Regions from separate parts of the Kitasatospora sp. NPDC057738 genome, predicted to be linked through region 3. Evidence: riboswitches for the same ligand, from Rfam matches in the RefSeq annotation. Region 3 holds a riboswitch; each other region holds the start of a gene.

Region 1 (9,387 bases), on a different contig from region 3:
GGCCTGCTCTCCCTCCCGGCCGTCTACCGCGACCTCGCGCTGAAGACCGGCAAGGAGCCGCTGGAGCAGCTGGTCGAGCTGGCCCCGGTCGACCCGGAGAGCCGGCACCTGTTCCCCGACGGCACCGCCGTCACCCTGCCCAACGCCTCCCGCGGCGGTGTCAGCCAGGCCCTGGACGCCGCCTTCGGCGCGGGCTCCGGCGCCCGCTGGAGCGAGGTGATGAACCACGGCCGGACGGTCTGGGAGGCCACCCGCCGCCCGCTGCTGGAGGAGGCGCTCCCGGCCGACCTCGGTGTCCTGTCCCCGGCCGGCCGGGCCCGGGTGGACACCGACCCGTACCCCGTAGCGCCGCGCACCGGCCTGGCCCGGCTGCGCCGCCCGCGGCCGTGGAGCCTCGCCGACGTGGCGCGGCGGCAGCTCGGCGGCCACCCCGGCCTGACCGCCCTGCTGGGCGAGCCCGCGCTGCGGTACGGCCTCCTGCCCGGGCAGGCCCCGGCGGGGGCCGCCGTGCTGCCGTACATGGAGCAGTCCTTCGGCGTCTGGTACGTCCGGGGCGGCCTGCGCGCGCTCGCGGACGCCGTGTACCGGCGCTGCGAGCTGCGCGGGGTCGAGTTCCGCTTCGACACCCCGGTCACCCGGGTGGTCGTGGAGAACGGCCGGGCGTGCGGGGTCGGGACGGCGGACAGCCGGATCGACGCGGACCTGGTGATCTCCGCGATGGACACCCGCGCGCTGTTCCGCCACGGCATCGCCGAGTGGCCGGGGGTGCCGGCCGAGGACTGGGAGCCGTTCGAGGTGCCCGGCCGGTTCAGCGTGCTGCTCGCCCTGCGCGGGCCCCGGCCCGAGGGCACCGCGCACCGGACGGTGGTCCACGCGGTGGACCCGGCCGCCGAGGAGAACGCCCTCACGCTGTCCGCGCCGCTGTGCGAGCGTCCCACCGTGCAGGTGCTCCGCCCGGACGACCCGGCGCTGCGCCCCGACGACGCCCACGAGAGCGTGGTGCTGACCGCGACCGTCCCGGCCCAGGAGGAGGACGTCGACTGGACCGCCCCCGGTGTCGCCGACCGCTACGCCGACCAGTTGCTCGCCCACGTCGACGCGGCCGGCCTGGGACTGCGCGAGCGGGTGCTGTGGCGGGTCGTGCGCACCCCGGAGGACACCCGCCGGGAGACCGGCGCGCTGTTCGGCTCGGTCGCCCGCCCGGTGCTCGCGGGTTCGTACGCGGGGCTGCACGCCGCCAATGAGTCGCCCGTCCCGGGCCTCTACCTGGTCGGCGGCAACGCCCACCCCGGTGGCGGCCTCGCCCGCGTCGGCATGTCGGCCTGCATCACCGCCGGGCTGATCGGCCCGGCGTAGGGCCCGGCGGCCCGGCCCGGTCGGCCTCGGCTGCCGGGCCCCTGCCGGGTCAGCCCTGGTGCCAGGTGTTCTGCTGCTGGTAGCCGTAGTTCTGGTCGTACGCCGGCTGCTGCGGGATGCCCTGGACCTGCGGGTCGGGCTGCGGCTGCCACTGCTGCTGGGGCTGGGCGTTCGGGTCCCAGGTCTGCTGGTGCTGCGGCTGCTGGTAGCCCGCGTACGGGTCCTGCTGCTGGTCCTGCTGCTGCGGGTAGCCGCCGTACGGGTCCTGCTGCTGGGGGTAGCCGCCGTAGGACTGCTGCTGCTCGTAGGCGTAGGCGGGCTGCTGCTGGGTCTGCCACTGCTGCTGGTCGTAGCCGGACTGGTAGGCGGCGGCGTACGGGTCCTGGTGCTGCTGCTGGACCTGCGGCTGCTGCTGCTCGTAGTACCCGGGGGCGTAGACGCCGTCCTGGGCGAGTTCCTGCATCTCGAAGGCGGCGGTCTGCTCGACCGCGGGCACCTCGTCGGGCACCTCGACGGGGACCGGCGCGGAGGCCCGGGTCTCCTCGACGGCGCTGACCTCGCCGACCCGCTTCCTGGCGACGGCGACGGCCGCCACCGCGGCGGCGCCGCCGGTCAGGGCGCCCAGCAGCGGCACCTTGGCGAGCGGGCCGGGCAGGCTGCCGTCGGCCTTCCGCAGGGACCAGCCGGCCTGGTGGCCGCGCTTGACCGCGAGGGTGACGAAGGTCTGGCCGACCGCGAACAGCGCGGCGCCGGCCCCGATCACCACGACCGAGCCGAGGACCATCCCGGCGGCCACGCCCAGGAAGCCGGCCAGGGCCAGGGCCCGCCAGTGCAGCGGCGCCCGGTTCTGCAGCAGCACCTCGGCGACCAACCAGAGCGCCACCACCGCCAACGCGGCGTACAGCAGCAGGTATCCGATGCCCATCCGCCCGCTACCTCCAGTCGCGTACCCGCGCTCGTGCGCCGCGCGTGTGCGGCGACTGTACCGGTTCAACGGCCGGGGTACCGCATCGCGTTCCCACCGCCCCGGACGGCGGCCGCACACGACCGAGCCCGTCACCGTCGGTGCGGTGACGGGCTCGTGAACACCCGGCGTCGGCGCTGCGCGGGCGCGGGCCCGGCCCGCCGGTCAGCGCTGGTGCAGCCCCAGGTTCTGGTAGATCTCCAGCGTCGCCGTCGAGTGGTTCAGCGTGATGAAGTGCAGACCGGGCGCGCCCTCGGCGAGGAGGCGCTCGGCCATCGCCGTGGCGTGCTCCATGCCGATGGCCCGCAGCGCCGCCGGGTCGTCGATGGCCGCCCGCAGGCGGTCCTCCAGGTCGGCGGGGAAGGCCGAGCCGCTGAGCTGGGGGAAGCGCTCCAGCTGCTTGGCGTTGGTGACCGGCATGATCTCCGGGATGATCGGCGTCTCGCAGCCGGCGGCCGTGACCCGGTCGCGCAGCCGCAGGTAGTCGTCCACCTCGAAGAACATCTGGGTGATCGCGTAGTCGGCCCCGGAGCGGATCTTCGCCACGAAGTGCCGGATGTCCTCGTCCCAGTCGGTCGAGCGCGGGTGCATGTTCGGCGAGGCCGCGACGCCGACGCAGAAGTCGCCGATGCCCTTGATCAGCTCCACCAGCTCGTACGCGTAGGTGACGCCCTCGGGGTGGCTGACCCACTCGCCCATCGGGTCGCCGGGCGGGTCGCCCCGGACCGCCAGGACGTTCCGCACGCCCTGGTCGGCGTACTGGCCGATGATGTTGCGCAGTTCCGCGATCGAGTGGTCCACCGCGGTGAGGTGGGCGACCGGGGTCAGGGTGGTCTCGGTCGCGATCCGGCCGACCATGTTGACGGTGCGCTCGCGCGAGGAGCCGCCGGCGCCGTAGGTCATACAGACGAAGTTCGGGTCGAGCGGTTCGAGCCGACGGATGGCGTCCCAGAGTTTCTGCTCGCCGACCTCGGTGCGCGGCGGCATGAATTCGAAGGAGAAGGAGCGCTTTCCGGCCGCCAGGAGGTCGCGCACCGTCAGTGCGCGATCCGTTCTCGTGGAAGCGATACCGAGTGCCATGCTGGCAGGCTATCCGGCGTTCGAAGGGGCCGGACAACCGTATTCCACCTATTGAGACAAGAGATGGAAGAGGTTCCGGTTCGCCCCGGCCCCGTCCCGCGGCGCCTCCTCCGGGCCCCCCGCGGGGCCGCTCGCACACCCGTTCCCAGCCGCACCGTTACGCTTGCTGCACCCCAGAGAACCAGCGGAGCCCCATCGTGACCTCGTCCAGCACCCGGCCGGCCAACCCCAGTGCGGCCAACCCCATTGACGTGGAGGACGTCCGCACCCGCGTCAACGCGGCGCTCGCCGCGTTCATGGACGGCCAGTCCGTGCTGCTCGACAAGATCTCGCCCCGGCTGGCCCCCGCCGCCGACGCGCTGCGCGACTTCCTGCTGGACGGCGGCAAGCGCCTGCGCCCGGCCTTCTGCTACTGGGGCTGGCGCGGCGCCGGCGGCCCGGCCGGGGGCGCCACCGGTGAGGCGATCGCCAACGCGGCCGCCGCCCTGGAGCTGCTCCAGGCGAGCGCCCTGGTGCACGACGACCTGATGGACCGCAGCGACACCCGCCGCGGCCTGCCCTCGGTCCACCGCCGCTTCGAGGCGCTGCACCGGGACAGCGGCTGGCGCGGCGACCGCGAGCAGTACGGCACCTCGGCCGCGGTGCTGCTCGGCGACCTGCTGCTGATCTGGTGCGACGAGCTGTTCCTGCGCTCCGGCCTGGAGCCGGCCGCCGTCCTCGCCGCCAAGCCGGTGTTCGACCTGATGCGCACCGAGGTCATGCTCGGCCAGTACCTGGACGTCCTGGAGCCGGTGGCCGGCGACTCGACCGACGAGGGCGCGCTGGACCGGGCGCGGACGGTGCTGCACTACAAGTCCGCGAAGTACACCATCGAGCGGCCGCTGCAGGTGGGTGCGCTGCTGGCCGGCGCCGGGCCGGAACTGGTCGAGGCCTACGGGGCGTTCGGGCTGCCGCTGGGCGAGGCCTTCCAGCTGCGCGACGACCTGCTCGGCGTCTTCGGGGACCCGGCCGTCACCGGCAAGCCGGCCGGGGACGACCTGCGCGAGGGCAAGCGCACCCTGCTGGTCGCGCACGCGATGCGGGGCCTGCCGGCCGCCGACGCCCGGCACCTGGACGAGCGGCTCGGCGCGCCGGACCTGGCGGCCCCGGAGGTCGCCGAGCTGCGCGCGCTGGTCGCCCGCAGCGGCGCGCCCGAGCTGGTGGAGCACCGGATCGAGGAGCTGATGCGGCAGTCGCTGGCCGCGCTGGAGGCCGCTCCGCTCGCCGACGACCGGGCCCGTACGGTGCTGCTGGCCCTGGCCGAGGCCGCCACCGTCCGCAAGTACTGACGGACGGCGACGGCCCCGGGGGCCTGCGGGCCCCCGGATCCCGCTGATCCGGGCCGGTCAGAGCGCGGCGCGCACCCGGCGGGACAGCTCGGCGGCGGCCGCCCGCGGATCCGCCGCGGCGGTGACGGCCCGCACCACGACGACCCTGCGGGCACCGGCGGCCAGCACCTCGTCCAGGTTGCCGAGGTCGATCCCGCCGATCGCGAACCACGGCCGGTCGGTGTCCTGCTTCGCCGCGTACGAGACCAGGCCGAGGCCCGGGGCCGGGCGGCCCGGCTTGGTCGGGGTCGGCCAGACCGGGCCGGTGCAGAAGTAGTCCGTACCGGGTTCGGCGATCGCCGCGTCCACCTCGGACTCGGCGTGGCAGGAACGGCCGATCAGCACGTCCTCTCCGAGGATCGCCCGGGCGGCCTGCACCGGCAGGTCGTCCTGGCCGAGGTGCAGCACGTCCGGCCGGGCCGCGTGGGCGACGTCGGCGCGGTCGTTGACGGCCAGCAGCTTGCCGTGCCGGCGGCAGGCGTCGGCGAAGACCTCCAGGGCCTCCAGCTCCTGCTTGGCCTCCAGGCCCTTGTCCCGCAGCTGGACGATGTCCACCCCGCCCGCCAGCGCCGCGTCCAGGAACTCGGCGAGGTCGCCCTGCTCCCGGCGGGCGTCGGTGCACAGGTAGAGCCGGGCGTCGGCCAGCCGGGTACGCAGCGTGTCCGCCGCCATCAGATCAGCATCGCCTGGGCGCGGCGCTTCACCTCGGTGCCGCGGTTCTCCCGGAGCGCCTGGATCGGGCTGCCGGGCAGCGACGGGTCCTCGGTGAAGAGCCACTCCAGGATCTCCACGTCGTTGTACCCGCAGTCCCGCAGGACGGTCAGGGTGCCGGACAGGTGCTTGACCAGGCCCGGGCCGTCGATGAACGCCGCCGGGACCTGCAGCGACTTGTTCGGCCCGCGCCGGACGGCGATCAGGCCGCCGTTCTTGACCAGGTCACGCACCTCGGTGACCCGGACCCCCCACTGCTCCGAGATGTCGGGCAGGTACATCCAGTCGGTGACCAGGGCTTCAATCTTGCTTTCGATCTCACTCACGCCACCAGACTGCCACCTCCGCGGCCCACCGCGCACCAGGCACTACCCCGCGACGGCCGACTTCAGCGGCACCGCCGGGTCGCCCGCCCGGGCCGGATCCAGGGCCGTACCGCGCTCGATCAGCCTCCGCCCCTGGGTGAGGTCGCGCGGCCGGTCCACGGCCAGCAGCGCGCTCGGCACGCCGTCGCGCAGCCAGAGCACCGACCAGTCGCCGTCCCGCGGGGAGCCGCGCCACAGCAGCTCGTCGCCCTCGGCGTGCCGGCCGGCGTACTGGACCATCCGGCCGAACTGCTCGGACCAGAAGTACGGCACCGGGTCGTAGGCCGGCGCGTCCGCGCCCAGGACGGCTGCGGCCACCGCCTCGCCGGACTGCAGGGCGTGGTCCCAGTGCTGGACGGCCAGCCGGGCCCCGGCCCGGGCCGAGGGGTAGCTGACGCAGTCGCCGGCCGCGAACACGCCGGGCACCGAGGTGCGCAGCCGCCCGTCCACCACGACGGCGCCGGCCGCGTCCAGCTCGACCCCGGTTCCGGCCAGCCAGCCGGTCGCGGGGCGGGCCCCGATGCCGACCACCACCTCGTCGGCGGGCAGGTGCGAGCCGTCCGCCAGCAGCACCGCGCCGGGCTCGACGGCGGCCACGCCGACCCCGCAGCGCAGGTCGACCCCGGCCCCGGCGTACCAGGCGGCCATCGCCGAGCCGACCTCGGTCGGCAGCGCGCCGGGCAGCGGCGCCGGGCCGGCCTCGACCACGGTCACCTCGCAGCCCGCCGCGCGGGCCGCGGTGGACACCTCGGCGCCGATCCAGCCCGCGCCGACCAGCACCAGCCGCAGCCCGGGGCGCAGCAGCGCGCGCAGCGCCAGGGCGTCGTCCAGGGTGTGCAGCAGGTGCGCGCGCTCGGCCCCGGGCAGGGCCCGCGGAACGGCGCCGGTGGCGATCACCAGCGAGCCGTACGGGAGGTCGCCGCCGTCGGTGTGCAGCACGCCGGGGGTCAGGCCGGTGGCCCGGCGGCCGGTGAGCAGCTCGATGCCGAGCTGCCCGTAGTCGATGTCCAGGGCGGTGGAGTCGGCCTTGCCGAGCAGCACGTCCTTGGAGAGCGGCGGCCGGTCGTACGGCGCGTGCGGCTCCTCGCCGACCAGCACGATCGGCCCCTGCCGGCCGCCCTGCCGCAGCTTGAGGGCGCACTGCGCCCCGGCCAGCCCGGCTCCGACGACGACCACCTGATCCGTTCCGCTCAGCTCTGCCACGCCCGTCACTGTACTCAGCGCGACGCGGCGGCCTGCGGGCCGTCCGCCCGCTGTACGGGCCTTCGGCCGGGCCGACCCCCGGCGTTAAGGTGGGGGCACCACACGGGAGCCCGGCGCACCGGGCTGAGAGGCGGGCTGGCACGGCCTGCGACCGTCCGAACCTGATCCGGGTCATACCGGCGAAGGGAGAAGAGCAGCTTTGTCACGCTTGCCATCAGGCGCCCACGCCGACGTGCTGGTGATCGGCGGGGGCGTCATCGGCCTCGCCGTCGCCTGGCGCGCCGCGCAGCGCGGGCTGCGGAACGTGATCGTGGTCGACCCCTCCCCCGGCGGCGGGGCCGCCGGGGTCGCGGCCGGGATGCTCGCCCCGGTCACCGAGCTGCAGTACGGCGAGGAGCCGCTGCTGCGCCTCGGGATGGCCTCGAACGAGCGGTACGCGGCCTTCGCCGCCGAGCTCTCCGAGGCGAGCGGCGGCCGGGACACCGGCTACCGCCGCTGCGGCACCGTCGCCGTGGCGCTGGACTCCGACGACCGCGAGGAACTGCGCGAGCTGCACGCCTTCCACCAGCGGCTCGGCCTGGACTCGACCTGGCTGACCGGCCGGGAGGCCCGCAGGCTGGAGCCGATGCTCGCCCCCGGCGTGCGCGGCGGCCTGCACGTCGCGGACGACCACCAGGTGGACCCCCGGCGCCTGCTCACCGCCCTGGCCGCCGCCTGCGAGAACGCGGACGTCCTGCTGCACCGCGCCGAGGCCGTCGAGCTGCTGGTCGAGGACGGCCGCGCGACCGGCGCCCGGCTCTCGACCGGGGAACGGGTGGGCGCCGGGCAGGTCGTCCTCGCCGCCGGCCCGCACAGCCACCGGCTGCCCGGCCTGCCCGACGGTGTGCTGCCCGCGATCCGCCCGGTGAAGGGGCAGGTGCTGCGGCTGCACGTCCCGGACGCCTACCGCCCGTTCCTGTCCCGCAACGTCCGCGCCGTCGTCCGCGGCCGGCACCTGTACCTGGTGCCCCGGGAGAACGGCGAGCTGGTGGTCGGCGCGACCACCGAGGAGCAGGGCTACGACACCACCGTCACCGCCGGCGGGGTGTACGAACTCCTGCGCGACGCGCACGAGTTGGTCCCGGGAATCACCGAACTCCCGCTGCTGGAGACCTCCGCCGGGCTGCGCCCCGGCTCGCCGGACAACGCCCCGCTGCTCGGCCCGACGTCACTGCCCGGGCTGGTCGCCGCCACCGGCCACTACCGCAACGGCGTGCTGCTCACCCCGGTGACCGCCGACCTGCTCTCCGAGTACCTGGCCACCGGTGAAGTCCCCGAAACGGCAAGGCCGTTCACGCCCCTGCGCTTCTCCCCCGAACCCCCCGCTGCGAAGGCCTCCGCATGACCGAGATCGCCCCGAACGAGATCACCCCGAACGAGATCGCCCTGACCGTCAACGGCGAGCCCCGCCGGGTGTCCGCCACGACCACCCTCGCCGAGGTGGTGGCCGCCGTCAGCGCCGCCAACACCGGTGTCGCCGCCGCGCTCAACGAGGCCGTGGTGCCACGCGGTTCGTGGCCCGGGACGGCGCTGGCCGGCGGCGACCGGATCGAGATCCTCACCGCCGTGCAGGGAGGCTGAACCATGGCCGACGACCTTCTGACCATCGCCGGGACGGCCTTCTCCTCCCGGCTGATCATGGGCACCGGGGGCGCCCCCAGCCTGGAGGTCCTGGAGCGCGCGCTGCTCGCCTCCGGCACCGAGCTGACCACCGTCGCCATGCGCCGGGTCGACGCCACCACCCAGGGCTCCGTGCTCGACGTACTGACCCGCAACGGCATCCGGGTGCTGCCCAACACGGCCGGCTGCTTCACCGCCGGCGAGGCCGTGCTGACCGCCCGACTGGCCCGCGAGGCGCTCGGCACCGACTGGGTCAAGCTGGAGGTGATCGCCGACGAGCGCACCCTGCTGCCCGACCCGATCGAGCTGCTGGACGCCGCCGAGACGCTGGTCGACGACGGCTTCACCGTCCTGCCGTACACCAACGACGACCCGGTGCTGGCCCGCAAGCTGGAGGACGTCGGCTGCGCGGCCATCATGCCGCTGGGCTCGCCGATCGGTTCGGGCCTGGGCATCCGCAACCCGCACAACTTCCAGCTGATCGTGGAGGGTGCGGGCGTCCCGGTGATCCTGGACGCGGGCGCCGGCACCGCCTCCGACGTGGCGCTGGCGATGGAGCTGGGCTGCGCCGCGGTGATGCTCGCCTCCGCGGTGACCAGGGCTCAGGACCCGGTGCTGATGGCCGAGGCGATGCGGCACGCCGCCGAGGCGGGCCGGCTCGCCCACCGGGCCGGCCGGATCC
Region 2 (9,387 bases), on a different contig from region 3:
GACGGAGACCGGGTCCTCGCCCTCCAGCACCGCGTACGCCCGCAGCGCGGCCCGGACCCGGCCCATCGCGGCGGCCGCGCCGGGGGCGGAGCCGGGGCCCGCGCCGGGGCCGTCGCCGGAGACGGAGCCGACGGTGAGGCCGATGGTGCCGTCCGGCAGCGGGATCGCGTCGTACCAGTCGCTGCCGGCGGAGCGCTCCAGCCCGGCGGGGACGAGCCGGGCGGCCAGCCGCAGTCCGGCGGCCTGGGGGAGGCGGTCCGGCAGTAGGCCGCGGCGCAGCGCCTCGGTGGTGCGCGAGATCCGGTCCGCCTCCAGCTGCTTGGCGAGCAGCGGGGCGGCGATCTCGCAGTAGTGGCGGGCCAGTTCGCGCTGGCATTCGGTCGGTTCGGCGGGCTCGTCGTAGAACCAGAGGGCGGCGGCGAGCGGGCCGTCCTCGGCGGTGGCGAGCGGCAGGCCGTAGGCGCCGCCGAGGCCGAGGTGGACGGCGAGTTCGCGCAGCCGGGCGCCGATGGCCGGGTCCTCGGCGAGGTCGCGGGAGTGCAGCCGGGCGGGCCGGTCCCGTTCGCGCAGCAGCCTGGCCAGCAGGCTCTGCTCGGTCGGGACGGTCTCCAGGGCGCCGAGGCTGGCGCGGTCGAGGCCGAAGCCGACCGGCTGTCCGGGGCCGCCGCCGGGCCGCCTGGTGACCAGCACGCCGCGCCGGGCGCCGAGCAGGGCGGCGCCGGAGGCGAGGACGGTGTCCAGGGTGGCGGCCAGGCCGCGGGTGCGGGCGAGCCGCTCGGTGTGCTCGTGCAGGCTGGTGATTTCGGACAGGCGTCCGGCCAAACGGTCCTGCACGGCGGCGGACGGCGCCGTGCGGGCGTCCGTCGTGCCGTCCAGGGCGTCGACGGGGCCGGGCAGGTCCGGCAGGTCGAGGACGGTGAGCCCGCCTGCGCAGCCGGGTTCGCCCGGCTCGGCGGTCGTCGTCGACGGGAGGGCCGTCGACGGGTGGGACTCGTTCATGCCGTCACTCCTGACGCGGTGCTACGTGCCATGCGAAACCCCCAGATACGGCCAATGTGGAGCGAGCACGGCCTTAGGGCGCGTTTCGCCTCGATTCGCTACTACTCGTCATTGATCGACAGCAATGCCACCACTTCTACACAGGCCATTCGGGGCATGTCCAGATCCAGGACGACGCGGTGGCCTGTTCCACATCCATCGCGACCCGGTCGGGGGGCGCGCGGGGTTGGTACGCGCGCCGGTCGGGCCGGGAGGCATGGAGCGGGCCGCGAACGGGCAGAACCGGGAGGACGGCCCGGGCGGCCGTCCGGATCGTATGTCCGTGCCGCCCGTGAGCCGGGCTGGCCGGAACTCTCTCACTCGTACGGTGGAACCAAGCGTGCCCGGGCGGCGTCCATCCGTCGCGTACGGGATTCTCGTTCCAAGGGCTGTGCCGGTACGCGGCCCTTTCATGTCGTGCTCCACACCCGCTCCACGTCGAAGCCGCGCCGCCCGCCCTGCCGCCCGCCCCGCGCCGCGCCGCCCGGGGACCGTGCCGCGGCGGGCCCGCACGGAGGATCCCGACGGACGCCGGCGGGGCGGAGCGAACCGAGCGGTCAGGGAAAGGAACGAGCGCCATGCGTGAGAATCCGAAGGACCGGTCGGAGGAGCGTTCCGCCCGGCTCGCCGCGGCCCTGGCGGCCGCCGTCGACCACCGCTGGCCCGTGGTGCCGGGCGCCGTGCTGCGCGACGGCCGGTGCTCCTGCGGCGACCTGGACTGCACCGTCCCCGGCGCGCACCCCCACGACCCCTCGCTGCTGGCCGCCACCACCGACGCCCGGATGGTGCGCTGGTGGTGGGAGCGGCAGAGCCCGGACGCGCCGGTGCTGGCCGCCACCGGCTCCACGGTCTCGGCGGTCAGCCTGCCCGCGGCGGCCGGCGCCCGGGCGCTGGTCTACCTGGGCGCGCTGCGGCTGCCGCTCGGACCGGTGCTGGCGATGCCGGGCCGCTACGCGCTGTTGGTGGCCCCGTACTCGCTGGACGTGCTCGGTGAGATGCTCGCCCAACTCCCTTGGGTGCCGGGCTCGTTGCGCTATCACGGGCCGGGTGGCTTCCTGGCGCTGCCGCCCGGCGGCGCGGCCGCGGGGGTCCCTCCGGCCGGAGGCCGGGGGAGGGTGCGCTGGGTGCTGGCACCGCGGCCGGGCGCCGGCGGCGGGGTCTGGCTGCCGCAGGTCGGGCCGCTGCTGGGGGAGTTGGTGGAGGCGGCGGTCCGATTGGACAGCGGACGTTCGGCCTACTGAGGACCGCGGGTGCCGGGCGGGGCGCCGGGGCCGTCCGCGGGGCGGGTCCGGGGCCTGTGCGCGGGGCGGGTCCGGGGCTTGTGAGAGGGCTCGCGCCGGGGCCTCCGCCGGGGCCTCCGTCGGGGCCTTCGCCGGGGCGTTCGCCGGGGCGTTCCGGAAAAACAAAAGATCCGGCCGCTGGCGACGGGGGATGCACCAGCGGCCGGACTCTTTAGACAGTAACAAGGATCTGCGCCCGCGCCAATTTCCAAGACGCCCTCCACGCCCGGAAATTGCGCGTTCACCGCGACAATGTGACGCGTATCACGCGGATCCTGCGCGCTTTAGTTCAGGGTGACCTGACGGTTCACCAGGTTCGCGCGGGCGCGCCGCTCCTCGGCGGTCAACGGGGTCCCGTCGGCGAGAACGGCGGCGAGCCGCTCGGCGAACTCGGCGGCCGGCTTCTCGCAGTCGGCGGCGGTCATCGCGAGCGGGAGGTCCCACACCGGGACGGTCAGGCCGTGCGCGCGGAACGAGCCCACCAGGCGGGTGTCCGCGCCGAGCGAGGCCTCGCCGGCCGCGTTCAGCCGGGCCAGCGCGTCCAGCAGCTGCTCCTCCGGCACGGTCATCACCCAGCGCAGGTGGTTCTTGTCCGGAGTGCCGCACCAGTAGGCGGAGTCCACGCCGGCGAGCTTCTCGGTCGGGATGGCCGAGGCGTTGGCGCGCTCCAGGGAGGCGGCGACCTCGCCGGTGGCGGCCTCGGCGTCCTCCAGCCAGAACTCGAAGCCGGTGTGCACGGTGGGCGTGAACGCGGCCCCGGCGTCCAGCAGGTCCTGCAGGCGGCGCCCGCCCGGGACGGTCCGGCGGGCCGGCACCGGGCTGCCCGGCTCGGTGGCCAGGGCCAGCTCAAGGGCGTCCGCGAGGTCGCGGCTGAGGTCGCCGGAGGCGGACTGGGTCTGCAGGCCGAGCAGGATCGAGCCGTCCTGGCGGCGCAGGGCCGGCCAGGCCAGCGGCAGCACGGTGGCCAGGGTCACCGACGGGACGTCACCGGTGGCGCCGTCCGCCACCCCGGCGGCCAGCGTCAGCGGCACCGTGGCGGCGGGCACCAGCTCGCGCAGCGCCACCCAGTCGGCCTCGCCCGACAGGCCCTCGAACGGGCGGTGCACCAGCTCCTGCACCGCGTGCGAGGCCTCCCGGCCGTGACACGCCTTGTACCGGCGGCCGGAGCCGCAGGGGCAGTCCTCGCGGGCCCCGACCACGGGGATCTCGCCCGTGACGGCGGTGGTGGACTGGCGCTGCGGCGCCTTCTTGGCGGCCTTCTTGCCCATGCTGCGGCTCTCCCGGAAACGGTGGTCCTGTGTTCCGGGAAGCCTAACGACACATTCCCCGCGCCCGGCTCACGCGCTACGGGCATCGCCCCCGGTGCGCCGGGCGTGCCGGGCCCGGGCGGGCAGCGCCGCCCAGACCGTGACCTCGCCGGGGGCGTCGCGCACGCCCCAGTCGCTGGCCAGCTGGTCGACGATGCTCAGGCCGCGGCCGCCGCGTGAGGTCAGCGAGGGACTCGCGGGCAGCGGCCGAGTGGTCGCCCCGCCGTCCGTGACCTCCAGGGTGAGCACCCCGTCGGCGTGCATCTGCCAGCGGACCAGCACGCCGCCGTCCGGCTCGTCCGAGCCCTCGGCGGACTCCCGGCCGCTCGGTGCGGGTGCGGCGCGCGTCCCGGACGGGACGCCGACCAGCACCTGCCCGAGCACCTCGGCCCGGCCGCTGCGGCCCAGGGCCGGCAGCGGGCCGAGCGGACGGGCGTATCGACAGGCGTTGCTCAACAGCTCGGAAAGGATCAGAACAGCATCATCGATGACCGGTTCCGGTATCTGCCGGTCACCCAGATCTCGACGCAGTCGGCGCCGTGCGACCCCGACACTCGCTGGGCCGTGCGGCACTGCCATGGTCGATGAAGTCGGCACTTCACGCGCCACCATCAACGCCACCCCCGGACCTCCTTCAGCGTATGCCGAGGGAGAGATGCCCCTTGGTAATGCGTCGGAAACGAGCACCGGACGATCCCGCGAGCCCATTTCGAGTGCGGCGACCGACGGTCGACATCAGGTCATTCCGTGCTCACCCTCTGTCGCCCGGATGCAAGAATTCCGGCAATTTCGCGCAAGGAAGGTTTGACTGCCGACCAGAGTGGTCGGACCGGAGTGGTCGGACCGGGGTGATCGGACCGGGGTGATCGGACCGGGAGGATCCGACCGGGCCGACCGGACGCAAGTGACCGGACGGGGCGACCGGTTCGGGGCGACCGGTCGGGCGGGTGCGGCCCCGGGCGCGCCGGCGGATCACCGGCCGAGCTGCGCCAGCACCTCCGCGGGCCGGTTGGTGATGATCGCGGACACCCCGAGCTCCAGGCAGAGCTCGACGTCGGCCGGCTCGTCCACCGTCCACACGTGCACCTCGTGCCCCAGCTCGCGCAGCCTGGTCACCAGCTGCGGGCGGGCCCGCACCAGCTCGATGCCCGGGCCGGCGATCCGCGCCCCGCCCGGCAGCGGCGAACCCTCGCGCAGCCGGCCGAGCAGCGGCAGGGTCCGCTCGAACAGGAACACCCGCCGGTACTGCGGCGCGGCGGCGGCCACCCGGTTCAGCGCGATCGAGGAGAAGCTCATGATCCGGGCGGACGGGCGGTCGCCGCCCCGGGTCGCGCCGATCCCGAACCGCTCCAGCGTCCGCAGCAGCTCGGTCTCCACCCGGCCGCGGAAACGCACCGGGTGCTTGGTCTCGATCGCCAGGTCCACCGGGCGGCCGCACTCCACCACCAGCTCCAGCAGCCGCTCCAGCCGCAGCACGCCGCGCAGCTCCGGGTCGACGCTGGGGCGGCCGGTCTTCCAGGCGCCGAAGTCGTAAGCCTCCAGCTCGGCGAGGGTCATCGCCGAGACGGTGCCCCGGCCGTTGGAGACCCGGCCGATCCGGCGGTCGTGCACGCAGACCAGCGCGCCGTCGGCGGTGACCCGGACATCGCACTCCAGCGCGTCGGCGCCCTCGTCGAGCGCGCGCCGGTAGGCCGCGAGGGTGTGCTCGGGCAGGGCGTGGGAGGAACCGCGGTGGGCGATCACCTGGACGGACGGCACGGTGCGCGCCGCCGGCGAGGACAGGTCTGGGCTGGTCACAGGCCCAACGATAGGCGGCACAGGTGAAGCGCGGACAAAGACGGCCCCAACCTGTGGGGCCGTCTTCCTTCCCGCGGGGCCGTCCCGGCCGGGCCCGCGGGGCCGGGCCGCCCCCGCTTCGCCCGGTGCGGGGCGGCCCGCTCAGTGCCGGTCGGCGCGGCGGGAGAGCGGGGTGAGCGCCCAGGTGACCAGGGCGGGCACCAGGAAGGCGAACAGCGAGGCGGAGGTCCACTCCTGCGGGGTGAAGTGCAGCGACTCCTGGGCCGAGGTCCAGAAGTCCGTCCACCAGCCGGCCACCTTGGTCGGCGCGATGAACTGGTAGACCGCGAAGCCCAGGGCCCACGGCAGCAGCATCGGCCAGCGGGACGGCGCGTCGGCGGAGAGGTTCCAGCCGCGCCGCCCGGCACCGAGGAAGTAGTCCACCACGAGCACCGCCAGCAGCGGCACGAACACCGAGCCGATCAGACCGAGGAAGCCGTAGTAGGTGTCGGTGAACTCGTCGATCCGCAGCGCCAGCACGGTGGTCAGCGCGCCGATCGCGCCGGAGAGCACCCGGCGGTCCACCTTCGGCAGCAGGTTCTGCACCGACATCGCCGTCGAGTACACGTTGGCGAAGGACTGGTCCGTCTCGCGCAGCACCAGCACCAGCAGGAACAGCCAGCCGGCCCAGACCCCGAGGAAGGAGTCGAAGATCCGGTTCGGATCGCCGTCCGACTGCAGCAGCGCCATCAGGCCGAGCACGTAGCACCAGACCTGGGCGATCGTGTAGCCGGAGAAGCTGCCCCAGAACGCCGAGCGCGGGGAGCGCGAGTGCCGGGTGTAGTCGGCGGCCAGCGGGACGAAGGAGACCGACACGGCGATCATCGCGTCGGTGGCGCCCAGGAAGCCGTGCCAGTTGCCCGCCCCCGGGTCCGGCACGCCCTGGCGGCCCAGCTGGACGGTGAAGTACACCATGGCCACCGCGACCGCCCCGGCCACGAAGCGGCGCAGCACCGCGATCGAGCCCAGCGGCCAGATGGTCAGCGCCGTGGTCAGCGCGCCCGCGAGCAGGACGAACAGCCAGCGGTAGCCGGTGGTGTGCGCGACGGTCTGCGCGCCCGCCGAGATGGTCAGCAGCTCGAACACGCCCCAGCCGATGCACTGCACGATGTTCAGCACCGTCGGCAGGTACGACAGCCGGGTGCCGAACAGCCCGCGCAGGTTCGCCATCGCGGGGGCGCCGGTGCGGGCCCCGATCAGCGAGGCCACGCCGAGCATCGCGGTGCCGACCGCCGTACCGACCGTGATCGCGGTCACCGCGGCGGCCAGCGACAGCTCGCTGCCGGGGGCGCCGAGCACGGTGGCGGCGGTGGAGAAGCCGATCAGGCTGACGCCCAGGTTCATCCAGAGCGCGAAGTGGTCCCGGAAGCGCAGCGTGCGCGGCGGCTCGGTGTCCAGCACCAGGGGCGCTTCGACGTGCTCGGGGCGCTCCAGGACGGCGGTCGCGCCCGCGGCGGAGGCGTCCGCACCGGGGGCGGGAACGTTCGCGCCCGAAGAAGAGGATGGCGAAGCAGGCGGCATGGCCGATACTCCCTACGCCGGCATTACCCGGACAGGTTCCGGCGGTCAGCGCCCCCTCGACCGTCCGTCACTCGTGTGGCGTACGGTCGACATGCGCACTCTCAGCCTGGTGGGTCCAAGCTCCCGCGTGTCAGTTTGGAGCGACAGGCTAACCGGCACGGGGGCGAACGCCCAAGGCCGAGGGTGCGCGGTCCGCATCGCGGGACGCCCGGCGGGGGAGGGGAGCCTCGGCCGTCGGTGCCGGCGTCGGTGCCGGTGCCGGGTGTCGGCGTCTGCGTCGGCTAAGGATTCTTATGAGTTCTTCAGAGGGGTCCTTACGGCAATCGAATCGACAGTGCGAAAAACTATGGTCCTTGGTTCTGCCAGCTATGGAGGTCGTCCGTGAGCACCGAGCGCGAGGTTGGGCCCACCGGGCCGCAGGGGGAGCAGCCCGCCGGGCCGGGGGCGGCCGAGTCCGCTTCCGAAGGCCCCGCTCAGGGCGGGCACCAGCCGACCATGGCCTTCCGGCGGGTGCCCGAGCCGGAGTCGGGCGCCGTCGAGGCCGCCCCCGTCGAGGCGGCACCGCCCGTCGACGCCGTCGCGGCCGAGGGTGTCCCGGCCGAGGGCGGGCACAAGCCCACCGTCGCCTTCACCAAGGTGCCCGCCCCGGAGGCCCCCGCGGCCCCCGCGGCGCCCGCCGCCGAGCAGCCGGCCGTCGACCCGGTCACCGGCTACATCGACGCGCCGCCGCCGGTCCTGCCGCCCGCCCCGCAGGCTCCGGCGGCCCCGCCCGCCGCGCCCGCCCAGGCCGCGGCCCCCGCCGCCCCGGCGCTGCCGCCGGCCGACAACCCGTACGCCACCCCGACCCACGGCGTCCCGGCGGCCGGCACGCACGAGGGCTACGGCGCCGCTCCGGCCGCCCCCGTCGCGCACGAGGGCTACGGCGCCGCCCCGGTCGCGCCCGCCGTCCCCGCCGCGCACGGCCACCACCCCTTCGGGGCCGGTCAGCCGCTCGGCGGCTGGGGCCCCACCCACGACTCCACCGCCGGTGGCGCGGGCTACCCCGGCGGCCCGGCGGGCCCGCTCGGCTACCCGGCGGACCACCCCGGCGGTCCGGTCGGCCCCGGCGGCCCGCGCAAGAAGCGCGGCGGCCTGGTCGCCCTGATCGCGGCCGTCGCGCTGGTCGCCGGTGTGGCCGGCGGCGTGCTCGGCGTGACCGTCACCGACAACACCGACCGCGGCAGCTCCGCGAACGACCACCGCAGCACCACCGTGCAGGCCAGCGACACCCAGAAGAACGAGCCCGCCCCCGGCTCGATCGCCGCCATCGCGCAGAAGGCGCTGCCCAGCGTCGTCACCATCAAGGCGCAGGGCAACGGCGAGTCGGGCACCGGCACCGGCTTCGTCTTCGACACCGAGGGCCACATCCTCACCAACAACCACGTGGTCGCGCCGACCCTCAACGGCGGCAAACTGACCGTCAAGTTCGCCGACGGCAGCTCCTACAGCGCCTCGGTGCTGGGCCACGCCGAGGGCTACGACGTCGCCGTGGTCAAGATCGACAACCCGCCGAAGAGCAAGCTGACCCCGCTGCCGCTGGCCGACTCCGACAAGGTCAACGTCGGTGACGCCACCGTCGCGATCGGTGCGCCGTACGGCCTGGAGTCCACCGTCACCAGCGGCATCATCAGCGCCAAGGACCGCCCGGTGGCCTCCGGCGACGACACCGGCTCGCAGGCCTCGTACATGAACGCCCTGCAGACCGACGCCTCGATCAACCCCGGCAACTCCGGCGGCCCGCTGCTCGATTCCGGCGGCGCGGTGATCGGCATCAACTCGGCGATCCAGTCCAACGCCTCCGCCAACGGCCGGGCCGGCAGCATCGGCCTGGGCTTCGCCATCCCGATCAACCAGGCCAAGTGGGTCGCGGACACCCTGATCAAGACCGGCAAGCCGGTCTACGCCAAGCTCGACGTGCTGCGCAACGACGACTACAAGGGCGACGGCGCGCAGATCCAGACCAAGGACATCCAGGGCCAGCCGGCCGTCACCCCCGGCGGCGCGGCCGACAAGGCCGGCCTCAAGCCGGGCGACGTCATCACCAAGCTCGGCGGCGTGCCGATCGACAACGGCCCGGCCCTGGTCAGCCGGATCTGGACGCACAAGCCCGGCGAGACCGTCGACGTCGAGTACACCCGCAACGGCCAGACCTTCAACACCAAGGTCACCCTCGGTCAGCGCGAGGGCGACCAGTCGTGACCCCCGCCCGCACCGAAACGTGTGCGCCGAACCCCGCCGGACCCGTTAGGCTGACCTCCGCCTGGAGAGCTGCCCGAGCGGCCTAAGGGAACAGTCTTGAAAACTGTCGTGCGGTGACCCCGTACCGTGGGTTCGAATCCCACGCTCTCCGCCGGTAGGAGAACCAC
Region 3 (9,387 bases):
CGGGCTGTACGCGCTCGCCCCCGGCGACACCGACACCCAGACCGCGCACGACCAGGACGAGATCTACCAGGTGATCAGCGGCCGGGCCGAGCTGACCGTCGGCGCCGAGACCGCCACGGTCGGCCGCGGCACCGTGGTGTACGTGCCGGCCGGCACCCCGCACCGGTTCCACCACATCACCGAGGAGCTGCGCGTCCTGGTGGTGTTCTCCCCGCCGGAGGACTGAGCGCCCCGCCGGTTAGGGTCGGCGTCATGAGCACCAAGACGCTGACCGAAGAACTCTGGGCGGCCATCGAGCCGGTGTACGCCGAGATCCTCGCCCACCCCTTCCTGGCCGGGCTCACCGACGGCACCCTGCCGCGCGCGGCCTTCCGCCACTTCGTCGTCCAGGACTCGCACTACCTGCGCGACTACGCCCGCGCGCTCGCCGTCTGCGCCGCCAAGGCGCCCGGCGAGCAGGACGTCCGGGCCTTCGCCGACGACGCGGTCGGCGCGCTCGCCGCCGAGCAGGGCATGCACGCCGAGTTCCTGACCGCCTTCGGCGGCAGCGCCGAGGAGGCCGCCGCCGAGCCCGTGCTGCCCACCACCCGGGCCTACACCAGCTACCTGCTGGCCACCGTCTACGGCGGCTCCTTCGCCGAGGCGGTCGGCGCGGTGCTGCCCTGCTACTGGATCTACGCCCGGGTCGGCGAGGCGCTGCTCGCCCAGGGCTCGCCCGACCCGCTGTACAGCAAGTGGATCGCCACCTACGGCGACGAGGCCTTCCAGTCGGTGGTCCGCCGGGTGCTGGCGCTCACCGACCGTCTCGGTGAGGAGCTGTCCGCGGCCGAGCGCCGCAAGGTGGTCGAGCACTTCGTGACCACCTCGCGCTACGAGTGGATGTTCTGGGACGCGGCCTGGCGCGGAGAGCGCTGGCCGGTCTGAAGCCGCGCGGGTGCGTCCGCCGGTCGTCCGCCCGCCGTCCAGGTGCCGTACGGACGACGGGCGGGCGCCTGCCGGGACGACGGGCGGTGCCGGGTCAGCCGGTGACGAAGTAGCCGGTCAGGTCGGCGACGACGTTCACCGGGCCGCCGTGGTTGAAGACCGAGTAGGTGCCCCCGCCGGTGACCCCGGTGGTCACCGAGTTGGCGACGGTCTGCCCGGGTTCGACGTTCACGGTGGAGGTGTTCGGCGGCTGGCCCCCGCCCGGGAACACCGTGAGGTGGCCGGAGTCGGTCACGTCGGTGATCGTGACGTTGGCCTCGACACCCAGCACGTTCGGGACGGAGCCGTCCGCGGGCACGGCCTGGACGGCCGTGGTCGCCCCCTGCTGGAGCTTGCCGCCGGTGATCCGGGTGTCGAGGTTGCGGACCGGCGTCGTGAGCGCGCTGAACAGGCCCCTTCCGGACGGCCCGTAGTAGCCGACGACGTCGACGATCACGTGCACCCAGCCGGCGCGGTTGTAGACGTCGATCCGCCCGTCCGCGCCGACCGGCACCACGACCTGGTTCGCGACCGTCGATCCCACCGGGAAGTTGACGTTCGAGCCGTAGGCGGGCCGCTGCGTCCCGCTCGGGTACGCGGTCAGGAAGCTGTCCCAGGAGCCGTCCGTGGTGGTGACGTTGAGGACCACCGAGGTGGCGTCCGCGGTCCCCAGCTCGGGGCGGGCGACCTGGTAGCTGCGCACCGCGTCGCCGCCGAGCCGCCCGGTGCCGTCGCTGCGGCTGTCGGCGATCCGGGTCGGGGTCAGCGGGCCGTACTTGTCGGGCGCCGCGGTCCGGTAGTACCCGACCACGTCGAGCACGACATGGGCGGTGCCCGCGTTGTTGTAGACGTTGATCCACGGGGCGCCCCGGCCGACCGGACCGACCGCGATCGTGACCAGGTTGGAGATGGTCTGGCCGGCCTTGAAGTTGATGCTGGAGGTGGCGGGCTTGGTGCCGGCCGGGCCGGCCTTGGCGGCGAGCGTGACGAAGCCGTCGGCGGTCGGGTCGGTCACGGTGAGGTTGACCACCACGGCCGTGGCGTCGGTCGGCACGGCGGAGCCGCAGTACATCGGCGGGTGGCTGCCGCAGCGCTGCGACACCGGGGTGCTGTAGTACTCGCCTTCCTTGAGCGGTCCGAAGTGGTCGTGCGACGGGGTCTGGTCGTAGGAGCGGGTGTCCAGGATCCGGGTCGGGGACATCCCGACGAACCCGGCCGGTGCGGTCACGTCGGCGGCAGCGGTCACGGCCGCCGGTGCCGCGGTCGCCGGGACCGCGGCGAGCGCCGCCACGGTCAGGTTGAGCGCCGCGAGAGCGGCTGTGGACACGGCTGTTCTGGCCCGCATGATCAGGTTCCCCCCTGGTCGATGGCACCGGACGGGCGTTCTTCCGGCACTGGTTGGACGCTTGGGAACGCCGGGGGTTGTACGCCGCCGGACGAATTCTCGGGGGTCACCCGGGGGGTCGGGCTCGGGGTGATCTCGGGGTTCTCTCCGGGCCGTTGGGCCTCGTTCCGGCACTCGCGCCACCGTACGATCGAAGTACCGAAAGCAAGCGGGATGCGGCACCGGACGGCGGCCGACCCGAGGGGAGAAGAGGAACCGACATGGCTGAGCTCTGGAAGTCGCTGCCCTCCTGGGTGCGCAACATCGTCATCCCGGTGCTGGTCCTGGTGCTGGCCTGGAACATCGTCGCCTTCGTGTTCGGCGTCGTCGGCGCCCTGCTCTCGATCGTGATCAAGCTGCTGGTGGTGGTCGGCATCGCCGCCGCCGTGGTGGTCCTGGTGAAGAAGGCCGCCAAGAGCTGACCCACCACCCCGTAACGCCGCCCTGAGGCCCGGCCCCCCACGAGAGGGGGGACCGGGCCTCGGCCGTTCTCCGGTATCCGATCGGCTACTGGTTGCGGTAGTAGCCGAAGAGGTCGACGACGACATCGGTCGTGCCGGCGCGGCCGACCGGGCGGGGTGGGGCGCTCTGGACCTGCGGCGATCGGCTCGCTACGGTGTTGGGCGTCGTGTGCAGGCAACACCGCCTGCGACGCGGGAGCTCGGAGCACCGGGCTGAGAGGACGCTGACCGGGACGTCGACGGACGGACCGACGGCTGCGTCGACCGCAGGAACCTGACCGGGTAATGCCGGCGTAGGGAGTAGAGGTCAGATGACCACGTTCGAAGCACAGCCGCAGTCTGCCCAGGGCGCCCCCAGCAGCGAGCGCACCGGCTACCCGACCCCGGCCTGGCGCAAGTCCTACCGCGAGGGGTCGCGCCCCGACCTGCGCGTTCCGTACCGCGAGGTGCGGCTCACCAACGGCGGGTCCGTCCCGCTGTACGACACCTCCGGCCCATACACCGACCCGTCCTTCGAGCCCGACGTGCGGCGCGGCCTGCCCGCCCTGCGGGACGCCTGGATCCGCCAGCGCGGCGACGTCGAGGAGTACGACGGCCGCGAGCCGCGCCCCGAGGACGACGGGATCAAGCACACCTCGCCGCGCGGCGGGAACCTGCGCAACCTGGACGCGGTCTTCCCCGGCCGGCCGCGTCGCCCGCTGCGCGGTCGCGGTGGCGCCGCCGTCACCCAACTCGCCTACGCCAAGCGGGGCTTGGTGACGCCGGAGATGGAGTTCGTGGCGCTGCGCGAGGGCCTGGCGCCGGAGTACGTGCGCGCCGAGGTGGCCCGCGGCCGGGCCGTCATCCCGGTCAACGTGAACCACCCGGAGGTGGAGCCGGCCGTCATCGGCACCAACTTCCTGGTGAAGATCAACGCCAACATCGGCAACTCCGCCGTCACCTCCTCGATCGAGGAGGAGGTGGAGAAGATGACCTGGGCCACCCGCTGGGGCGCGGACACCGTCATGGACCTCTCCACCGGCCGCAACATCCACACCACCCGCGAGTGGATCCTGCGCAACTCCCCGGTGCCGATCGGCACCGTGCCGCTCTACCAGGCCCTGGAGAAGGTGGACGGCAGGGCCGAGGAGCTGAGCTGGGAGGTCTACCGGGACACGATCGTCGAGCAGTGCGAGCAGGGCGTCGACTACATGACCGTCCACGCCGGCGTGCTGCTGCGCTACGTCCCGCTCACCGCGCGCCGCAAGACCGGCATCGTCTCGCGCGGCGGCTCGATCATGGCGGCCTGGTGTCTGGCCCACCACCAGGAGAACTTCCTCTACACCAACTTCGAGGAACTCTGCTCCATCCTGGCCTCCTACGACGTCACCTTCTCGCTCGGCGACGGCCTGCGCCCGGGCTCGATCGCGGACGCCAACGACGAGGCGCAGTTCGCCGAGCTGAAGACCCTCGGCGAGCTCGGCCGGATCGCCCGCGAGCACGACGTCCAGGTGATGATCGAGGGCCCGGGCCACGTCCCGATGAACAAGATCAAGGAGAACATGGATCTCCAGAAGGAGATCTGCGACGAGGCGCCGTTCTACACCCTCGGCCCGCTGACCACGGACGTCGCCCCCGGCTACGACCACATCACCTCGGGCATCGGCGCCGCGATGATCGCCTGGTGGGGCACCGCGATGCTCTGCTACGTGACCCCCAAGGAGCACCTGGGCCTGCCCAACCGGGACGACGTCAAGACCGGTGTGATCACCTACAAGATCGCCGCCCACGCCGCCGACCTGGCCAAGGGCCACCCCGGCGCCCAGGCCTGGGACGACGCCCTCTCCGACGCCCGCTTCGAGTTCCGCTGGGAGGACCAGTTCAACCTGGCCCTCGACCCGGAGACCGCCCGCGCCTTCCACGACGAGACCCTCCCCGCCGAGCCCGCCAAGACCGCGCACTTCTGCTCGATGTGCGGCCCGAAGTTCTGCTCGATGAAGATCTCCCAGAAGATCCGCGACGAGCACGGCGACGGTTCCACCGCCGTGGACACCGAGTTCGACGCCGAGGCCCTGGCGGGCATGGCCGAGAAGTCCGCCGAGTTCGCGGCCCAGGGCAACAAGGTCTACCTGCCCCTGGTCGACTGACCCGGGACGCCTGAGCGCCGCCCCGATCACCTCGGGGCGGCGCTTCGCCGTCCTCGCCGTCCTCGGCTACATCTCGGCGTCGCCGAAGACCATGCGGTGTCCGCGCGCGGTGTCCATGTACTCACGGACGCGGTGGATCAGCCCGTCACGGAGTTCGAAGACCAGGCAGTAGTCATTGGCGTAGTGATTGCCGTTGGCGAGCGTCGCGGTCATGGTCTCCTCCACGATCACGCGCTCGCCGTCGGCGTGGAAACCGTGGAAGGTGACGTCGACGTCCCTGACGAACAGGCGGGAGAAGTCCTCGGCGAGGAAACGCGTGATCATTTCCCTGCCGACCATGTGACTGGGGCGGTCCAGCGCGGTGGCCGTCGCGTTTCCCGGAGGTGCCAGCCACTCGGCGTCCTCGGTGAAGACCGCGGAGATCTGGTCGGCGTCGTGGCCGGCGAACGCCTTCCAGGCGGCCCGGACGATGTCGTGGCTGCTCACCGGGGTTCGGTCGGGACGGGTGCCGGTCCGGGCGCGGCCGATGAAGCGGCCTCCAGCGTGCGGCGGATCACCGCCGAACCGTGCTCGACGGACTCGGCGATCGGTGCGGCCAGCGCGTCGGGCAGGACATCGGTGTGCCACACGAATCTCGTCCGGCCGCCGGCCTCCGGAAGGGCCTGCATGGACGCGTGGTGGTGGGACGGATGGAGGCTGCCGCCGACGACCGTGTAGGCGACCCGTATCGCCTCGTGGTCGAGGTCGACGAGCCGTTCGAACACGATCGTGCCGTCGGCGAAGGTGACGGTGCGCGTGTCCGAGCTCAGCCGGGTGTCGGTGACGAACCCGGGCGCCAGCCGCTCGTGCACCGCGCCGTAGTCGCTGAGCACCGACCACACCGCCTCGGGGCGGGCATCGATGACGATTTCCTTGTGGATCGAGGCCATGGGTGATCGACTCCTCGTCAGGCCGAAGCGATGCAGAACGGGTGGCCCTCGGGGTCGGCGAGAACGGTCCACTCGCCTTCGCCGGGCTGGAACTCCGGCTTGGTCGCCCCCGCCGAGAGCAGCTCCTTCACCGTGATCTCGGGATCGGCCACCGTGAAGTCGAGATGGGCGTGCTTCGCGGCGTCGGGCCAGCCGGGCCCCCGGTAGCCGGCGACCCGCTGGAAGGCCAACCGGACCGGCCCCCTGCCGAGTTGGACGAAGTCGTCGTCGCCCTGCCCGAGGTCCCAGCCGGTGACCTTGCGGTAGAACTCGGCGAGGGCCCGGGGATCGGCGCAGTCGATGGTGATCGCGGTGAGCTCCGCGTGAACGGCCATGGATGGCTCCCTTCGTGTCATCACGTGAGCCCCAGCATCCGGGGCAATGGCGCCGGAGGTCTTGAAGATCCTTGCGGGCCGTTCTGTCGTACCCGGCGGATACCGTTCGCGGCATGCTGTCCGCATCGACCCTCGCCGCCCGGCCGGAGTTCACCGTGGCCGTGGTGGGGTGCCGCTCCGACCACGCCCGGTGGTCGCAGCCGGAGACCCGCGACGACCACCGCCTGGTGCTGGTGCGACGCGGCAGGTTCCGACGGTCGGCCGACGGCGCCGACATCGATCTGGACCGGACCACGGCCTACTTGGGCGCGCCCGGCGAACAGGAGCGCTTCGCCCATCCGGCCGGCGGCGACGTCTGCACGTCGGTCAGCTTCGAGCCCTCCCTCCTCGGGCGCCCGCCCGCCGCGACGACGGTGTATGTCGACGCGCGCGTCGATCTCGCCCACCGCCGTCTGGTGGCCGCCGCGGCCACCGGCGACATCGACTACGCGCTGGCGGAGGAACTGCTCCGCCTCGTCGCGGCCGCGGCCGGTGAGCCGACCTTCCGCTCCCGGCCGGCCGACCGGGCGCTGGCCGCCGCGGCGCGCGGGGCGATCATCGAAGAGGCCCCGGAGGCCGGAGGGCTCTGCGCACTGGCCGCGCTGCTGGAGGTGTCGCCCTACCGACTGAGCCGGGTGTTCTCCAGGGAGACGGGCGTCTCGCTGACCCGCTACCGCAACCGCGTGCGCGTCACCCGGGCCATGGACCGGATCGCCGAGGGCGAACCCAGCCTCGCCGCCCTGGCAGCACAGCTCGGCTTCGCCGACCAGGCGCACCTGACCCGCATCGTCCGCGAGCACGTGGGACACACACCGACGGTGCTGCGTCGGCTGCTTGCCCCGGTTCGCGCCCGCCATGGGCCGACGGGCCGATGAACATGCCGCCGTGGGTCACGCGGGCTCGGCGGCGAGCAGGTCGGTGGTGCGGTCCGCGGTGAGCACGCCGAGGATGTAGCCGTCCTCGTCGACGACGGGCCAGACCGCCAGGTGCTTGATCCGCATGGCGATCGCGGCCAGGGTCAGGCCCATGGTCGGCCAGGCGAACGGGCCGCGCTGGTGGGTGGTGGCGCTGATGGCGGTCCGCTCGGTGTACCAGGAGCGGGTGAGGAACGGGTGGAGTCCGGTGCGGGTGACCAGCCCTTCGCACCGGCCGTCGTGGCCGCGGACGAGGAGGTAGTCCAGGTGGGCGCCGCGGAGGATGTCGTCGGCCCGGTCGACGGTGCTGTCGTCGGCTATCTGGTAGTCGCAGGGTTCCATGGCGTCGGCGACCGTGAGGCCGTGGCCGGGCCGGGCGGGCTGGGGCGAGTGAGTGGTCACGGGCGAGTGAGTGGTCACGGCGTTCACCGTTCCCGTCTCCGGCCGCCCGCCGGGGCGGGGTCTGCCGGGCTGTCCTGCACCCAGAACGAAGCCGGAACGGGGACCGGGATACGTGATGCCCTGGATGTCTCCGAGGCTACTCCTGCGGTGGTCGGCCCGGCGGAGGCTACGGCGGAGTAGCGTGGGGAGCAACCGAGGACATTTCGGACACCGGCATCAGCGTCGACGTCGCCCTGGGTCATGACGGGTCCCTCGTGGACCGGACGGGCGGCCTCAGATGATGCCGATCCCCCTTCCCATTCCTTCCTCCCCCGGGCCGTGGACGGTGCCCGGTGCCCCGCTGCTGCCGCGCTTGGAGCTGGAGCCGACGATGTCGCGGGAGGGTGTCTTCGACGGGGCCTGGTGGCCGCGTTCGAACGAGGTCCTCGCCGAACTGCCGGACCTGATCACCGCGCTCGGCGCCCACTTCGGGCGGATCCTGCGGGTCGGCCTCGACACCGAGGCCTGGGACGGTGTGCCCCGGTCCGTCGCCGCGAACGGCCTGATGGTCAGGATCAACTGGTTCGCCGGCAGCGACGGGACGATCAGCGTCACCCGGGGCCTCCAGGACCACTTCCTCCTGCTGGTGGTGCCGCCCGGCACCGACGCGACGACGGCCGCCTCGGCGATGGCCGGAGCCTCCGCGACGGGGAACCACACCCCGGCGGCGGAACTGCTGCTCGGCCGGCCGGTGGTCGTCGTCGCGCCCGGCCGGGTTCACGGCTGAAGCCGTTCTCCATCGATGGAGAACACCGGTGGGAGAAGTCGTCGATGGAGAACACCGGTGGGATGAAGTCGTCGAAGAATCTTCGCGGGGAGCGATGAGTTTCCGGGACGCCCGGGGTCTACCCCTGTGCAAGCGACGGACGTGACCACGGAGGAGATCCCGAGATGACCGAGAACCTGGGCGAGCTGACCATCACCCGCGAGCTGCCGGGCGCCCCGGCCGCCGCGTTCGAGGCGTACTTCGAGCCGGAGCAGTTCGTCCGCTTCTGGGGTCCGGTCGGCACCCACGTGCCGCTGGAGACCGTGACCGTCGAGGCGAAGGAGGGCGGTCGCTACGACAGCACCATGGTGATCGACGCGACCGGCGACCGGTACCCGCTGAAGGCCGAGATCACCGAGATCCGGGTCGGCGAGTCCTTCGCGATGGTGGAGGAGGGCTCGGGCATGCGCTCCACCCTCACCTTCACCGGGCTCGACGGGGGCGGCACCCGGGTGGTGCTGCACCAGACCGGGGTGCCGGAGATGTTCCGCGGCCCGGAGGCCGAGGCGGGGCTCAACTCCAGTTTCGACCGGCTGGTCGAGCACCTCGCCGGCCGGAACTGACGGGCGCGGCGCTTCCGGCGTGCCCGCCCCGGGCCACCCCCGTGGGCCCGGGGCGGGGGCGCGGTCCGTTGGCCGCGCTGGGGGTGGACGGTCAGTTGGCCGCGTCCTGGGGGTACCAGCGGAGCTCGACGGTGTTGCCGTCCGGGTCCTGGACGTAGACGGAGGTGGCGGTGCCGCGGGCGCCGTAGCGGGGGACGGGGCCCTCCAGGACGGTGAAGGTGCCCGCGTCGATGACCTCCTGCCAGTCGAGGGGCTCGACGGTGAGGCAGAAGTGGTCGACGTTGGACTCGTGCCGGGGGCCGTGGGCCAGGTCGATGATGGTTTCGGCGCTGACCCGGATCGACGGGAAGGACACCTTGCCGGCGCGCCATTCGTCGACGCGGACGGGCTCCAGGCCCAGGAAGCCGGCGTAGAAGGCCAGCGAACG

The links. Region 3 has a riboswitch for thiamine pyrophosphate ahead of thiC (phosphomethylpyrimidine synthase ThiC). Riboswitches for the same ligand answer to the same signal wherever they lie in the genome.
Region 1: another riboswitch for thiamine pyrophosphate. It lies ahead of thiO (glycine oxidase ThiO); the one in region 3 lies ahead of thiC (phosphomethylpyrimidine synthase ThiC).
Region 2: another riboswitch for thiamine pyrophosphate. It lies ahead of ACFVGO_RS01540 (cytosine permease); the one in region 3 lies ahead of thiC (phosphomethylpyrimidine synthase ThiC).

Annotation. Positions count from the first base shown of each region.
Region 1 covers NZ_JBHVJT010000082.1:7,425-16,811, reverse strand. The annotation lists gene ACFVGO_RS32990 (phytoene desaturase family protein) at 1-1,356, shown strand, start outside; gene ACFVGO_RS32985 (hypothetical protein) at 1,406-2,281, opposite strand; gene metF (methylenetetrahydrofolate reductase [NAD(P)H]) at 2,486-3,400, opposite strand; gene ACFVGO_RS32975 (polyprenyl synthetase family protein) at 3,598-4,728, shown strand; gene thiE (thiamine phosphate synthase) at 4,786-5,439, opposite strand; gene ACFVGO_RS32965 (Rv2175c family DNA-binding protein) at 5,439-5,804, opposite strand; gene ACFVGO_RS32960 (FAD-dependent oxidoreductase) at 5,847-7,055, opposite strand; TPP riboswitch at 7,139-7,251, shown strand; gene thiO (glycine oxidase ThiO) at 7,255-8,430, shown strand; gene thiS (sulfur carrier protein ThiS) at 8,427-8,666, shown strand; gene ACFVGO_RS32945 (thiazole synthase) at 8,670-9,387, shown strand, end outside.
Region 2 covers NZ_JBHVJT010000002.1:76,111-85,497, reverse strand. The annotation lists gene ACFVGO_RS01565 (PP2C family protein-serine/threonine phosphatase) at 1-999, opposite strand, end outside; gene ACFVGO_RS01560 (bifunctional DNA primase/polymerase) at 1,617-2,279, shown strand; gene ACFVGO_RS01555 (DUF5926 family protein) at 2,603-3,586, opposite strand; gene ACFVGO_RS01550 (ATP-binding protein) at 3,656-4,237, opposite strand; gene ACFVGO_RS01545 (glycerophosphodiester phosphodiesterase family protein) at 4,598-5,422, opposite strand; gene ACFVGO_RS01540 (cytosine permease) at 5,564-6,982, opposite strand; TPP riboswitch at 6,975-7,119, opposite strand; gene ACFVGO_RS01535 (S1C family serine protease) at 7,364-9,220, shown strand; tRNA gene ACFVGO_RS01530 (tRNA-Ser) at 9,284-9,371, shown strand.
Region 3 covers NZ_JBHVJT010000049.1:30,356-39,742, reverse strand. The annotation lists gene ACFVGO_RS25165 (cupin domain-containing protein) at 1-226, shown strand, start outside; gene tenA (thiaminase II) at 253-924, shown strand; gene ACFVGO_RS25155 (hypothetical protein) at 1,019-2,290, opposite strand; gene ACFVGO_RS25150 (DUF5326 family protein) at 2,569-2,769, shown strand; TPP riboswitch at 2,991-3,125, shown strand; gene thiC (phosphomethylpyrimidine synthase ThiC) at 3,120-4,934, shown strand; gene ACFVGO_RS25140 (nuclear transport factor 2 family protein) at 5,001-5,420, opposite strand; gene ACFVGO_RS25135 (SRPBCC family protein) at 5,417-5,863, opposite strand; gene ACFVGO_RS25130 (VOC family protein) at 5,881-6,237, opposite strand; gene ACFVGO_RS25125 (helix-turn-helix transcriptional regulator) at 6,351-7,151, shown strand; gene ACFVGO_RS25120 (CBS domain-containing protein) at 7,167-7,592, opposite strand; gene ACFVGO_RS25115 (DUF5994 family protein) at 7,870-8,358, shown strand; gene ACFVGO_RS25110 (SRPBCC domain-containing protein) at 8,523-8,960, shown strand; gene ACFVGO_RS25105 (VOC family protein) at 9,052-9,387, opposite strand, start outside.